One region of the Priestia sp. GS2 genome, then DNA from elsewhere that is predicted to be linked to it. Evidence: riboswitches for the same ligand, from Rfam matches in the RefSeq annotation. Region 1 holds a riboswitch; each other region holds the start of a gene.
What was found. A riboswitch is a leader RNA that binds a small molecule or an ion and turns the genes downstream of it on or off. The one in region 1 is predicted to bind cobalamin.
Positions count from the first base shown of each region.

Region 2: it holds a riboswitch for cobalamin, as region 1 does, so the genes downstream of both, V2145_RS07135 (cobyric acid synthase) here and V2145_RS11215 (ABC transporter substrate-binding protein) in region 1, are expected to answer to the same signal.
Region 3: it holds a riboswitch for cobalamin, as region 1 does, so the genes downstream of both, V2145_RS00350 (ribonucleoside-diphosphate reductase subunit alpha) here and V2145_RS11215 (ABC transporter substrate-binding protein) in region 1, are expected to answer to the same signal.
Region 4: it holds a riboswitch for cobalamin, as region 1 does, so the genes downstream of both, V2145_RS19680 (hypothetical protein) here and V2145_RS11215 (ABC transporter substrate-binding protein) in region 1, are expected to answer to the same signal.

Region 1 is NZ_JAZGJX010000001.1:2,151,988-2,155,663, reverse strand. It holds gene V2145_RS11225 (thioredoxin family protein) at 1-73, shown strand, start outside; gene V2145_RS11220 (DinB family protein) at 222-725, shown strand; cobalamin riboswitch at 928-1,109, shown strand; gene V2145_RS11215 (ABC transporter substrate-binding protein) at 1,272-2,213, shown strand; gene V2145_RS11210 (adenosylcobinamide amidohydrolase) at 2,296-2,904, shown strand; gene cbiB (adenosylcobinamide-phosphate synthase CbiB) at 2,910-3,676, shown strand, end outside.
Region 2 is NZ_JAZGJX010000001.1:1,373,604-1,377,279, reverse strand. It holds gene V2145_RS07140 (FecCD family ABC transporter permease) at 1-827, opposite strand, end outside; gene V2145_RS07135 (cobyric acid synthase) at 915-2,414, opposite strand; cobalamin riboswitch at 2,522-2,706, opposite strand; gene panF (sodium/pantothenate symporter) at 2,705-3,676, opposite strand, start outside.
Region 3 is NZ_JAZGJX010000001.1:59,225-62,900, reverse strand. It holds gene V2145_RS00350 (ribonucleoside-diphosphate reductase subunit alpha) at 1-1,385, opposite strand, end outside; cobalamin riboswitch at 1,568-1,753, opposite strand; gene menC (o-succinylbenzoate synthase) at 2,167-3,273, opposite strand; gene V2145_RS00340 (o-succinylbenzoate--CoA ligase) at 3,270-3,676, opposite strand, start outside.
Region 4 is NZ_JAZGJX010000002.1:70,859-74,534, forward strand. It holds gene V2145_RS19670 (bifunctional 2-methylcitrate dehydratase/aconitate hydratase) at 1-681, opposite strand, end outside; gene mmgD (citrate synthase) at 777-1,886, opposite strand; gene V2145_RS19680 (hypothetical protein) at 1,876-2,109, opposite strand; cobalamin riboswitch at 2,274-2,473, opposite strand; gene V2145_RS19685 (DUF3923 family protein) at 2,725-2,946, shown strand; gene V2145_RS19690 ((deoxy)nucleoside triphosphate pyrophosphohydrolase) at 3,029-3,424, shown strand; gene V2145_RS19695 (DEAD/DEAH box helicase) at 3,444-3,676, opposite strand, start outside.

The DNA of each region.
Region 1 (3,676 bases):
AAAAATTGCACATCTTCACAGTGCAAACGCAAAAACACCTGAAGCAGTGCGTGAGTTTTTAAGCTCAATCTAATTTGAAAGCTACTTGTTTATATGAGCAAGTAGCTTTTATTGTATAGAGTTTTGAACCCGATTATTAGATGAAAAACAAGCTTGTAGAATACGAACGTATGTTTTATAATTCTTGTATGGAAATAAAAGGTGATACGGAGGGGGTTTGAATGTACATAACAGTAGAAGACTTTATTAAAGAATGGAACCGGGAAGCCCTGCTTACTCAAAAAGTTTTAGAAGGTCTAACTGATCAAGCGTTAACTCAAAAGGTGTATGCAGAAGGCCGCACTCTAGGAAGAATTGTATGGCACTTTACAACAAATATTCCAGACTATTTGGTTCATTTTGGGGTGGAAATAGCTAAGCTAGAAAATGCTGAACATATGCCCTCCTGTGCTAAAGAGTTTGCGGAAACTTTCAATAAAATCAGCTTACAGGTAGCAAAAGCGATTAGCCAGCAGTGGACAGATGAAACATTAAAAGAAGTACAAACAGCCTTTGGGCGACAAGAGACGAATGCTCAAATCTTAATGGGATTGATTAAGCATATTATCCATCATCGTGGACAAGTTACGGTTCTTATACGTCAAGCTGGGCTTGAACCTTTTGGTGTATACGGTCCCACAAAAGAAGGATGGGAAGGTAGAGGCGTTGAAAATCCTCCTCTTTAAAGATAATTGGGCTATAAAAAAAGAGTCTTTTTAAAGACTCCAATGACTTACCCCTAAATTTTCAGCCTATCATAACCATACAATAGCAAAAGCATCTATGCCTTACTATTACTTTGATAGAACTTCTGACCTGAAATGTATGAACGTTATGTTGATTTTCTATTTCCATTTTGAATGGAGTGCGTTATACTAAGACAGGTGAATAATCGTGAAGCAATAAGGTCTCAATTTTAACATTGAGTGAAAAGGGAAGTTTGGTGCAAGTCCAACGCGGTCCCGCCACTGTAAACGTTAGATGTCTAAAGATGCCACTGTTTGAAAAATGGGAAGGCTTAGTACATCATATACGTAAGTCAGGAGACCTGCCTTATTGTCAACTGTGAAACCTTCGAGGAGAGGGGAAGCAGGGTATTTGACGTACATAAACAGTGCGAAAGTCATTCGCATCATTTAACGTTACCTGCTTTACTTTCGATTGAAAGTAAAGTTTTTTTATGTGTGCTGAGCGACTTCATAACCGATACATAAATAGGAGGGGTTATCTAAATGAAAAAGTGGTTATCATCTGTTATTGTTGCGATGTTCCTTGTTGTTCTTGCAGCCTGTGGCGCAACTGATGAAGGAAGCAAACAAACAGAACAAACAAAGCAAACAGAAGAGCAAGCTGTTACGGTTAAAGATGCAAGAGGAGAAGAAGTAACGGTTGAACAAGCACCTAAGAAAATTGTTTCTCTTATGCCAAGTAACACGGAAATCGTTTATGAGTTAGGTCTTGAAAAGGAATTAGTTGGCGTAACGAGCAACGATGATTATCCTGCAAGCGTGAAAGAAAAAGAACAGGTAGGGGATATGAATATCAACGCGGAAAAAGTTATTTCATTGAATCCAGACCTAGTGTTAGCTCACGGTTCGAGCATGGGAATGTCGGATGAAGTTTTCAAGCAGATTGAAAGTGCAGGTATTCCGCTATTCGTTGTAAACGATGCAACGGATTTTAATACCGTGTATGAAACAATTGAAAACATCGGGAAGCTAACGAATAAAGTAGAAGAAGCAGATAACACGGTGAACGAAATGAAAGCTGCTGTTTCAGAAATTGAAGAAAAAGCGAAAGAAATTAAAGATGAAGATCGTAAGAAAGTATGGGTAGAAGTTTCACCTGCACCTGAGATTTATACAACTGGTAAAGGTACTTTTATGGATGAAATGATTAAAACAATCGGAGCAGAAAACGTAGCTGGAAATGAAGAAGGTTGGGTAAAACTTTCGGAAGAGAAAGTGGTTGAGCTAAACCCAGATACAATTGTTACAACCTATGATGGGGACGCAAAAGAAATTAAAAGCCGTCCAGCATGGAGTGATATTACAGCTGTAAAAGAAAATCAAATTGTAAACGTTGATTCTAATAAAACAAATCGACCTGGACCACGAATTGTAGAAGGGTTAGAAGAGTTCGCAAAAGCCGTATATCCTGAGGTGTATAATTAATCGAGAAAAGGACCATATTCCAATTCAAAAAGGAATTGGTCCTTTTTTATCGTTACGTCTTCAGCAGGATGATGAATTATTAATGATGAAAACAAGTACACCGTTTAAAGCTTACAATTCAGGTGTGCTAGGAGACGGCATGATTGAGACCAATGTTTTTTATAATCGCTTTGTAAATAAATACTACCGTGCTGATTCACCAGCCGAAGAATATAGAGCATTTTTAAAAGAAAAAAGCTTCGTTTATGATAAAGTAGTAGGGTTAATGACGGCTGTTTATTTGCGCAATAAATCGGTTTATACATATTGTAAAGACGGTCTGACAATCTCATCCATTATTACTGCCGGGGTTGGTAATGCTGTGGATTTGACGAGTGATGATATTACTCCATTTTCTTCAAAGCCTGGGACAATTAATATGTTCATATTCATTGACGGAAAGTTAACGGATGCTGCGTTTTTACAGTTATTTATTGCAGCAACAGAAGTGAAAACCCGAATGCTGTATGAGTTAGGAGTGCAAGATCCAAACACACAGACACTTGCGACAGGGACATCTACGGATAGCGTTTGTATTGCTGCGAGCCAAAAAGGTAGCTTGTATGAGTACGGCGGATCTATGACGGTTCTGGGACAAGCGGTAGGAAAGCTCGTTAAACTAAGTTTACTTGAAACAATTCAAAAAAGGTGATGTGTATGGAATTTCAACAATTAATTGTAGCGCATTTGTTAGCAATCTCACTAGCGCTTGTATTAGATGCTATTATCGGAGATCCTGTAAATTGGCCACATCCCGTCAGGTGGTTTGGAAGCTGGATTTCTTTTGTTGATAAGCGTTTAAATCAAGGTAAGTTTCAACGAATGAATGGTTTGTTTCTTGTATTAAGCATGGTAGTGTGGTGTTTTATACTACCTTTAATTCTTTTAACTGCCCTATACGAAACCTCATACTGGATTGGAATTATAGTTGAAGGAGTGGTAATTGCTACAACAATTTCAACAAGGTCTTTGGGAGAAGCTGCCTATAAAGTAGCACACCCTTTACAAAAAGGTGACTTACAGGAAGCACGCTTTCAAGTGGGGATGATTGTGGGAAGAGATACTGATCAGCTTGATGAAAGCGAAATTGCTAGAGCAACAGTTGAAACAGTGGCGGAGAATACCAGTGATGGCATTACAGCTCCTTTGTTTTTTGCTTTTTTCTTAGGTGGAGCGGGTGCTTTTTTTTATCGAAGTATTAATACGTGTGATTCAATGGTTGGCTATAAAAATCCTATGTATGAAAAGTTTGGATACTTTAGTGCGAAGTTAGATGACTGGCTGAATTTTATCCCTAGTCGGCTGACAGCGTTTATTATGGTTATTAGTAACGTAATGCACAGTGAATTTACAGCAAAGCATGTGTTTAGCATAATTAAAAGGGATGCACCTAAACACCCGAGCCCAAACAGCGGCTATGGTGA
Region 2 (3,676 bases), 780 kb from region 1:
ACAAGCCCTACAAAGCCGATTGCTCCAGAAACTGATACGGATGCACCTGTCAAAATAGCTGCTGACACCAAAATGATACGCTTTCTGCTTTTTACGTTAATTCCCATGAACTGCGCAGACTGGTCACCAAATGCAAACCCGTTTAGCTCACGAGTATTTGCAAGTAAGCCAATCGTACCGATAATGAAAAACGGGAGTAAAAGCTGAACATGCCCCCACCCTCTCATTGATACGCTTCCCATTAGCCAGTACAAAATTTCACGAACTCCTTGTTCTGACGATAGGGCAACCATAAGGGAAATCATCGCGCTCATGAATGATGACAAAATGATGCCCGCTAAAATAATGGTTTCGTTAGCTAATGTCCCACTCGCTAACTTTGTGATACCAAATACGAGTAAAAGCGTTAAGAAGCCAGATACAATTCCAATAATCGGTAGCGTATAGGTATGCATGCCAAATAGCTGCCAGTTAAAAAAGATAGCAAGCACTGTGCCAAGAGTAGCTCCAGATGATACTCCGATTGTATAAGGGTCTGCTAACGAGTTTCGAAGCAACCCTTGAAAAGCTGCTCCGGCGATGGCAAGAGCTGCTCCAACTAAAAAAGCAACGACCACGCGCGGAAATCGAATTTCCCAAATAATGAGTTCCATGTTACTCGGGCCATGATATAAAGTTAATCCAGATATATTTTGAACAATAATTTTAATAACGTCCGTAACGGTTAGAGACACCGTGCCTATAAAAACACCCGTAATCACGGTAGTTAAAACAAGGATTATACTAAAGAAATAAAATAAGACAGTTTTGTTTACGATTTTTTTCATTTTACATCAACTCCCTCTATTCAAAACCGAGGGCCGGGATGTTAATCTTTTGTAAAGAATCTCTTACAGATAGCACGCCCAACCGTTTTATCTTGAATTGCTTTTATACTCACTCATAATTTTATAAATTTTTTTCATATCAATTGCTTTTCGAACGTGTGCAGCCAACTTTTGAAAAGACTCTGCCTTTCGTTCCCTGCTATTAAATGTTGTCTTAATCGGATCTAATCCTTTTTGCCGGCGAATATCGTTTAAATACGCGCGTCGAAAGCTATCATTATGAAAAATGTCGTGTACGTATGTACCAATTATGCGAGTGAAAGTCACCCCTTCTTTTATACCGTTTAGCTCCGCAAAATGTGAAATTGGCTCCGTAGACGTTGTTTCGCCCATATGAATTTCATATCCTTCAATTTGATAGAGCTGATTGCGCAAAATAGCATGTCCTGATACTCGTTTTGTTCGCTTCTTTGTTTTCATTACGGTATGAATAGGTAAAAGACCTAGCCCTTTAATCGATTTTTGGGCTGATTCCACTTCATTCGGGTCAGTTATCACTTCACCTAAAATTTGATATCCACCGCAGATTCCAGCAATGTTTACCTTATTTTTCATCGCCAAAACAGCTTCTGCTAATCCTGTTTCATGCAAGTACTTTGCGTCTTCCAACGTGTTCTTACTGCCAGGAAAAACGATTAAATCAGGTGTTCCAAGCTGAGAAGGCTTTGTCACAAGCCTTACGTGGCAATCATCCTCAAAACGAATGGGATCTAAATCTGTAAAATTCGACATGCGAGGATATGAAATAACGGCAACATCAAGTTCTTTAGCTGGATTTGGAAGTGTCGGATACGTAGTTAAAGCCAGTGAATCTTCTGCATCAATTTCCACATCATCCAGATAAGGAACCACACCTAAAACAGGAAGTCCCGTATATTCTTCAAACCAATCAAGCCCCGGCTGCAACAGCGATAAATCACCTCGAAACTTATTAATAACCACTCCTGCTATTTTAGATTTATGCTCTTTGGAAAGCAGCTGAATGGTTCCTACTAAGCTAGCAAAAACCCCACCTTTATCAATATCTCCTACTAAGATAACGGGAGATTGTGCAATATCAGCTACTCGCATATTAACAAGTTCACGATCGTTTAAGTTAATTTCAGCAGGACTTCCTGCTCCTTCTATAACAACACACTCGTATTCAGAAGCAAGCTCTTCATACGCTTTGGTAATAATCCTGCGCCCTGTTTCAAAGAAGTCTTTTCTATACTCATACGCATACATATTTTGTAAAGGAACACCATGAACGACGATTTGAGCCTCATACTCTCTTGTTGGCTTGATTAAAATTGGGTTCATATTGGTTGTCGCTTCCACTCCTGCAGCTTCAGCTTGAATTCCCTGAGCACGGCCAATTTCTTTTCCGTCTTTTGTGATATAAGAGTTGAGTGCCATATTTTGTGATTTAAATGGCGCTGTTTTGAAACCATCTTCTGCAAAAATCCGACAAAAAGCAGTTGTAAGTAAGCTTTTTCCAGCGTCGGAATGCGTTCCTTGAACCATAAGAGGAAGTGCTTTTTTCATCTTCATCACGCCTTTCATAGCAAAAAGCCTTGGCTAAAGACCAAGGCTTCATGACAACATCTTCATTCTTTGGATGTGCACGTCACCTATTTTCCCCGCCGAAAAATAAGAGTTAATGTTTAAAAGCAGGTCTCCTGGCTTGTGCTTCACTTTACTTCTGCACCTTCCTAGCTTATTGCTAGCGGTTAATTGCAGGTTCATCCACACTCACAGTAGCGGGGGCTGCATCGGATTTCCACCGATTTCCCTATTATCCTTAAACGAATAAGGCACTTTTAAAACATAATCGTTTATAAGTATTGTTTACGAAGCTGTTCTTGTAGGTTCTTTGTTCTTGACTGTGTCAATATACTTGCAGTTACAAAAACCAATAATGATAGAACAACGGGAAGCACAACTGTATGCATGCCAAATGGGTTAGGAGCATAGGTGTGAATAAAGATATACGTTAAAAGCCCCGTCACCATCCCCGAAATTGCTCCGTATTTATTTCCTTTTGCCCAATATAATCCTAACACAATTGGCCAAATAAATACTGCTTCAAGTCCACCAAATGAAAATAAGTTAAACCAAATGAGTAGATCAGGTGGATTAATAGCAAATAGAAACACTAAGATTCCAATAATCATGGTTGTTAGGAAGCTCCATCTTTTCACCTGCTGCTCTTTTGCTTTTGGATTAACGTAATTTAAATATAAGTCTTTTACAATAGCAGAGCTAATAATTAATAAAATAGAATCAACCGTTGACATAATCGCTGCCATTGGTGCAGCAAGTACAATTCCAGCTAACCAAGGTGGTAATACTTTAAGGGTTAGCGTTGGCATCACGGTATCTCCTACTTCAATTCCAGGAATTACGGCACGAGCAAATACACCAATAAGGTGCATTCCTAACATGATTACACCAACTACCACCGTACCGATAAGCATTGCTTGATGCATCGCTTTCGAATTTTTATACGACATCGCTCGAACGGCTACCTGTGGCAGTCCCACAACTCCTACTCCAACTAAAATCCAGAATGATGACACGTAAAGAGGTGTTAATGAACGGTCAGCTCCGTACGGACTTACAAGGTTTGGATTTTCGTTAACTAAATCTTTTATGATTGCTTCGATACCACCGCCAGCATAAACAGTAGCAATTAGCAAAATAATCGTTCCAACAAGCATTACAATTCCCTGCAGAGCATCGGTTAATACAACAGCACGAAACCCACCAATTGATACATAAACAAGGACGGTGACTGCAAAGATAAC
Region 3 (3,676 bases), 2.1 Mb from region 1:
TTACAAACTACAAAGTCACCTGGTTGTTTTGTAATAACAATTTTTCCGTCTTCGGTAACTTCTTCAACTACTGTTGTCATGCTTTGATTTTGCGTAATTTCTGTACATAAATTACTGCAATAAATCATGCCTTCATGACGGTTTTGGTTAGCGCGGTTTACTGTATCACGATAGAACATATATGGTGTTCCTGTTTCTAATTGTGAAATCATAATTCGTTTAAAAATTTCAATCGCAGGCACTTTTTCTCTTGATAGAGCTTCATTTTCAATGCATTCACGATAACGATTTCTAAAGGAGCCGCTGCCTTCTTCTTCATCATAGAAGTCTTCTAGTGAATACCCCATTACCGTACGAACTTCATGCGGATCGAACAAATACCAGTCTTCACGTTTTTCAACGGCTTCCATAAATAAATCAGGCAGGCAAACGCCAGTAAATAAGTCATGTGTACGCTGACGCTCGTCTCCATTGTTTAAACGTGCATCTAAGAAAGAAAAAATATCCTTGTGCCACACGTCTAAATATACAGCAATCGCCCCTTGGCGTTGGCCTAGTTGATCAACACTAACAGCTGTGTTATTAAGCTGTTTCATCCAAGGAATTGTTCCTGATGATACACCTTTAAACCCTTTTATATCGCTGCCTCGGCTACGGATATGACCCAGATACACGCCAATCCCACCACCGTTTTTACTCAATGTTGCTAAGTCCGTATTGCTATCATAGATACCTCGTAAACTATCATCGACCGTATCAATGAAACAGCTTGATAGCTGTCCATAGCTTTTCCCTGCGTTTGCTAATGTCGGTGTTGCTACTGTCATATAAAGATTAGAAAGTGCCCAGTATGACTCTTTTACCAACGCTAAGCGATTTTCTTTCTTTTCATTTGCCATCAGCGTCATAGCAATAATTAAAAAGCGTTCCTGTGGTAGCTCATATACACGCTTATCATGTGATGTTGCTAAGTATCGGTCAGCTAATGTTAACAGACCAATATACGTAAATAAGCTATCTTTTGTATAATCAATGGCTAAGCCTAGCTCATTGATTTCCTCCACAGAGTATGTATCCAGAAGCTGTTTATTATAAATCCCGATGTCTGTAAGTTCTTTAATTAGTTGGTAAAATAATCCATATCTTTCACCTTGATCATATTTTCTATTAACTGCAGCTTTGCGATATAGCTCTTGTAAGTAGATATGAGCTGCTACATATGTCCAATCCGGCTCATCCATAGAAATTCGCTCAAGTGCTGCTAAAATAAACACGTTTGCTATTTTTTCATCCGTCATATTCTCTTTCGCAGCAACTGTTTCCACTACCTTTTCCTCATACCCTGAAAAATCAAGTTGTGGAAATTTTTCACCAAGTAATTTCATATCATAATTTACTTTTTCAAGTTTATTTAAATCTGTTGTATTAATCATAAGAATAAGTTCCTCCTTTTTCTCCAGCATAAAAAAATCGCTCACCTGACGCAGTGAGCGAATAGAACGAAGATAAAAGAAGACGAAATGTCTTTTCTCAATCCTCGCTCTATCCTCTCACCTCCCGAAGAAGATAAAACGTCATAAAAAAGGCAGGTCTCCTGACTTATGCTTCGCTTTACTCTAAGGCCTTCCCATGATTGTTATTCACAGTGGCTATTCCTTATTTCATCAGCATTCACAGTTGCGGGGACAGTTTTGGATTTGCACCAAATTCCCTTTTAAGTCTTTTATCAGACACCTTTTTTACTGGAAAACACAAAATATAGTATATGAAGTTTTAATTAAAAACAAGATGTTGTGTTATAAACACATTATAAGGGACAACTTACAGAACTACAATATTTTTTTCAAAATAAATTTCCGCTCATTTTCCCTTCCCTTACTTGACATACCCTTCTACGCCTTTATTTAATAAGGTTTCTTGCATACATATAAAAAAGAAATTTTTAAAAGTTTTGTTATGTATTAGCAACTAGCTATTATAAACAGCTTCATTTTTCATCAAACTATTCCATCATAACATGTTTTTTCGGATTGGTTATACTATTTGATTTGTGAAATTTAATCAAACTTTTTTTCACCTGATAGATAGCTTTTATATAAACGATAAGAAAGCAGGCTCTTCAGAAGAAATCCCAATAAAAAAATCCACTTTTAAAGTGGATTTATATCACTCATATATTTTTTGATAGGTGGAAACTTTATTTAAAAACACTCTATCAATCTGATAGCCAATACCAGGTTCTTTTGGCACATGAATTAACCCGTTATTTACTTCTACTTCTGGGAGAATGACATCCTTGTTCCAATAACGTGCAGAAGCTGAAATATCCCCAGGGATGGTGAAGTGTTCTAATGAAGCAAGTGCAATATTATGAGCTCTTGATATACCGGATTCAAGCATTCCTCCGACCCATAGTCGCACATTACTTTTCTGGCACAAATCATGAATCCGCTTTGCTTCTGTTAAACCACCTACTCGTCCAACTTTTACGTTAATAACTTGACAACTTCCTAACTCAATTGCTTTTCTAGCATCATCGTAAGACACAATACTTTCATCTAAACAAATGGGTGTACGCAGATGCTTTTGCAAATGGCGGTGATCAATAATATCACTAGAATTTAAAGGCTGTTCAATCATCATGAGATCAAACTCGTCTAGCTTTTGAAGCAACTTCAAATCATCTAAGGAGTAAGCAGAGTTTGCATCTACCATCAGTGGAAGTTTGGGATAATGCTTTCTAATTTGCTTAATAAGATCGTAATCCGTTCCGGGCTTAATCTTCACTTTAAAACGTTTATATCCAGCTTTCAAATGTTGATCTATTCTATGAATCATTCGATGAATATTATCCAGCCCAACTACTACGCCTGCTTCTACAGCTTCTTTTGTGCCCCCAAGAGCTTGAGATAGCGACTGATTGTTCTTCTTAGCAAATAAATCCCAAACCGCGCAATCTACCGCTGCTTTACTCATATGGTTTCGCTTAATAGGATTAAATAGTTCCTGCAAATCTAAAGGCGTGCTTAATCGCTTACCAATTAAAGCAGGGAGCAAAAAATCATTGAGCATATGAAAGCACGTTTTAATAGTTTCTTCTGTATACCAAGGGGTCGAAAATGCTACCACTTCTCCCCACCCTACTTCACCATTTATATCTTCTACTTCTAAAAGCAGTAGCTCTCGATTTGTCACAGTTCCATAACTAGTTGAAAACGGTGATAACAGGTTCAATTCAATAGCATGAATAGTTGCTTTATGAATCTGAATCATAGCTGGTGCCCCTGTTCTATAAGTTTAGGTAATTTTCGTCTAACAATTTTATTGGACGCTGTCCTTGGCAGTTCATCTACAATAAAATAATACTTTGGTATTTTATAATTAGCTAACATTGCCTGACAATGTATATGCAACTCTTCTTTTTTTATTGGCGATGTGACTACTAAAAAAGCTGCTGGAACTTGTCCCCACTGTTTATCAGGCACTCCTGTAACACCGACTTCCACAATAAGTGGATGCTTTAATAAAGTGCTCTCAATTTCCGCTGGATAGATGTTTTCTCCACCTGAAATAATTAAATCTGATCTTCTATCTAGTACGTATAAAAACCCATCTTCATCAAGCTTACCAATATCTCCTGTATATAACCAACCATCTTTTATCGCTTTGGCTGTTT
Region 4 (3,676 bases), on a different contig from region 1:
CGTGGCGTCTCCCGCAGCCCACGACTTTCTCGAACCGGTATTCGGCGCATGTCTGTAGGTACGTAAGCTCACCGTATCAATCCACGCGTTGGACAAAGCATTAATAATTTCTTCACGCGTTCCTCCAAGCATTTTAGTAACAACTGCAGTCGTAGCAATTTTCACAAACATCACGTGATCTAACCCAACTCGGTTTAAGCTGTTCTCTAACGCCAGTACGCCTTGAATTTCGTGTGCTTTAATCATCATTTCAAGTACATCACGAACAACCAGCGGCTCTTTCCCTTCTGCTATACGTACGCGGCTAATGTAGTCAGCCGTCGCTAAAATACCTCCAAGATTATCAGAAGGATGTCCCCATTCTGCCGCTAGCCACGTATCGTTATAATCCAGCCAGCGGATGATGCAGCCAATGTTGAACGCAGCTCGAATTGGATCTAACTCAAATGACGTGCCCGGCACCCGGCTGCCATTTGGAACAACCGTCCCTGGAACAACTGGGCCGAGAAGCTTTGTGCACTCTGGATAACTAAGCGCCAGCATCCCGCACCCAAGCGTATCAAGCAACACATAACGAGCGGTTTGGAACGCTTCTAAACTCTTAATCTCTTTATGAAGAACATAATCTGCAATTTCCTCTAACAAAACATCCGCTTTGACTTGCTCATTCGTTTTCAACATGTGCATCTTTCCTTTCTACTCAAATTTATTTATGATAGAAATGGGTATTCGCCAAAATATCCATTCGGTGAGCGGCCGTGAACAACCCCAAATTGTTAAAAGCGGCGCTCGCCCACATACTGTACGCGCGGTCTAAAAAGTCGATTATGTTCATGTTGCTCAATAACGTGCGCACACAATCCGACCGTTCTAGCACTAAAAAAGATTGGTGTATAAAGTGAAATAGGAATACCAAGCATCCAATAAACAGGTGCTGCGTAGTAATCTAAGTTTGGATAAAGACCTTTTTCACGCTTCATAAGTTCCTCGCCCGCCTCGCACATGCGATAAAGACGATCATCTCTTTGCAGGTCGCATAGCTGTTTGAGAGACTCTTTCATCATTAAAGCGCGCGGATCAATCTTGTTCATATACACGCGATGTCCAAATCCCATGATACGCTCTTTTTTATAAAGCTTAGCGGCCAGCAGCTCTTCAAATTTATCCACAGTACCAGCTTCTAAAAGCATTTCCATTACCGCTTCATTAGCTCCTCCATGCAGGTTTCCTTTTAAAGAAGCAACCGCTCCTGTCAACGCTCCGTATAAATCAGACTGAGTAGAAGAAATGACTCTCGCCGTAAACGTTGAGTTTGGCATCTCATGCTCACTGTATAAAACAAGTGAACGATCAAAGATTTGCTCTTCCAGAGACGATGGCTTCTTTCCGGTGATCATATAAAAGAAATTTGCGCTATACGATAACTCTTTAAGGGGACGAATAGGTTCTTTCTTCTCAATTAACCGGTAGCTGTTGGCCACAATCGCAGGCACTTTACCTAACAACTTGTAAGCACGGCTTTTATTTACTGATAGCGAGCGGTCATCAAGCCTCGTATCAAAGCCAGAAAGAAACGAAATTCCTGTTCGCAATCCATCCATTGGATGCGTGCCGTTAGGGAGTAAGCGGAAGACATCCAACAGTTCATCTGGAATGTCATACGTTCCTTTTAAAAATTCTTCCACTAATTTCTTCTCGTTATTATTGGGGAGCCTTTCTTCTAGTAAAAGATAGATCATATCAAGATAGCTCTTTGATTTTGATAGCTCAATCAGGTCATATCCTTGAATAATAATTTTCCCTTGCTGGGTATCGAGAAATGAAATTTTTGTTTCAGTAGCTACAACCCCTTCAAGTCCTGGAAAAAACCTCGCTTCAGTCTCCATATCTCTTTTCCTCCATTCCAAATATCTCTTCACCTACTATTTTGTAAGCCTTTTCAATATTGTGTAAAAAAAGAGCCTTCTTTTCAGCATCCCCCCTCTCGTCTACCACGCAATCTCTTAACTCCTGATAATAGTCTGAAAGTGTACAAGGGTTCTCTGCCACTACGTTATTCATAATGCTCGCTTTAAAGTAATTCACAAAATACTCAACTGATCCATCCACAGCTGCTCACCTCCATCACGCGTACCCTGTAAAAAAACAATAAAAAAACAACTTCTCAAAGAAGTTGTTAAGCTGCGAGACAATACTCAAATAAACATGTATTTAAATCATTTTTAAAACATGTTTGTCACTTCGCACTTAACACCCCCTATCCGCGTAGGTATTGATGCATGCTAAAACAGGCAGGTCTCCTGGCTTATGATCATCACTCTTCGAACCTTCCCATCTTCATTTCCATGAAAACAGTGGCGTTTTTCGAATCGCTCCCAAATACAGTTGCGGGACAGCGCCGGACTCCAACCGAACTTCCCTTTTAAGCAGATAAAAGATACCTTTCACCTACACCTGTTTCTACACCGATATTAAATTCACTTTAAACATATCAAATTTTATAAATTTTTACAATTTTTATTTTCATTTCACTTAGCTAACACTGTACAACACTTCATTTTTCAAAGCACTTATCTTATAAATCCATTTATAACCTCTCTGGCAAAAGCATAAATAAAATATAGAAAGATTGTTTTTGTTAATTATTGGATAATAAATCCTGTATAATAAAGGAAAAACTTAAAAGTAAATTTGCTTTATGCCAAAGATGAAAGGAGCGATTTCATGAAAAAACGATGGATTTCCTGGTGGATTACAAACTGTTTTTGGGCCATGCTATTTGTTTTAGGCACTATTATGGTATGGACGCGAAAAGTGGACGGAGCGGGTGCCATTCAAACCCCTGAGATTAAACTATTATCCTTTATTGTGTTAGTGCTTGCCTTTGTCATTCCGCTTGTGATTCAAATTGTATGGCTTGTTGTTAATGTAAGAACGAGTAAATGAAACCTACCTATCAATTCCGATCTTATAATCTCCTACTCTCCTATGTTATGATGAAACAAAACAGCTGTAAGGAGAATGAACCGTGAAGAAAAAAATAAAGGTCGTTGCGGCCGTTATTGAAAATGATCAAAATGAAGTGCTATGTGCTCTTCGCTCAAACGACATGTCTCTACCGAACATGTGGGAATTTCCTGGTGGAAAAGTAGAAGAAGGCGAAGACATCTACTCTGCGATTGTGAGAGAAATTGAAGAAGAGCTGCACTGTAAAATCAAAGCAACCGAATTACATAACGAGCATACGCATGAATACGATACGTTTATCATTGAGCTTATTGCCATTAAAGCTGAAATTGCTGAAGGTACACCGCAGCCTACTGAGCATGCGAAGCTTGTTTGGTTAAACAAAGAAAATCTTCATTCACTTGTCTGGGCACCAGCTGATGTTCCGGCGGTTGAATTGTTAGTAGAAAAGAAATAGCCTTCTCATGATGAGAAGGCTATACTCTTTCCGTAAACTCTGTATACAAAAGTGCTGGAATTTCATTTTCTAATTCTAAAATGACCGTAATTGGCTTTTCTCCGTGGTACTCAACCGTATTTCCTTTTCCGATATAAATAAACGGCTCAGTTTTTTCATCAATTTTACGATACTTTCGTACAAACAGATGCAGATGAATACCTCTATCTTTGTTAAAAATGATATTCTTTCCTCGCTCAGATTTTTGGGTCG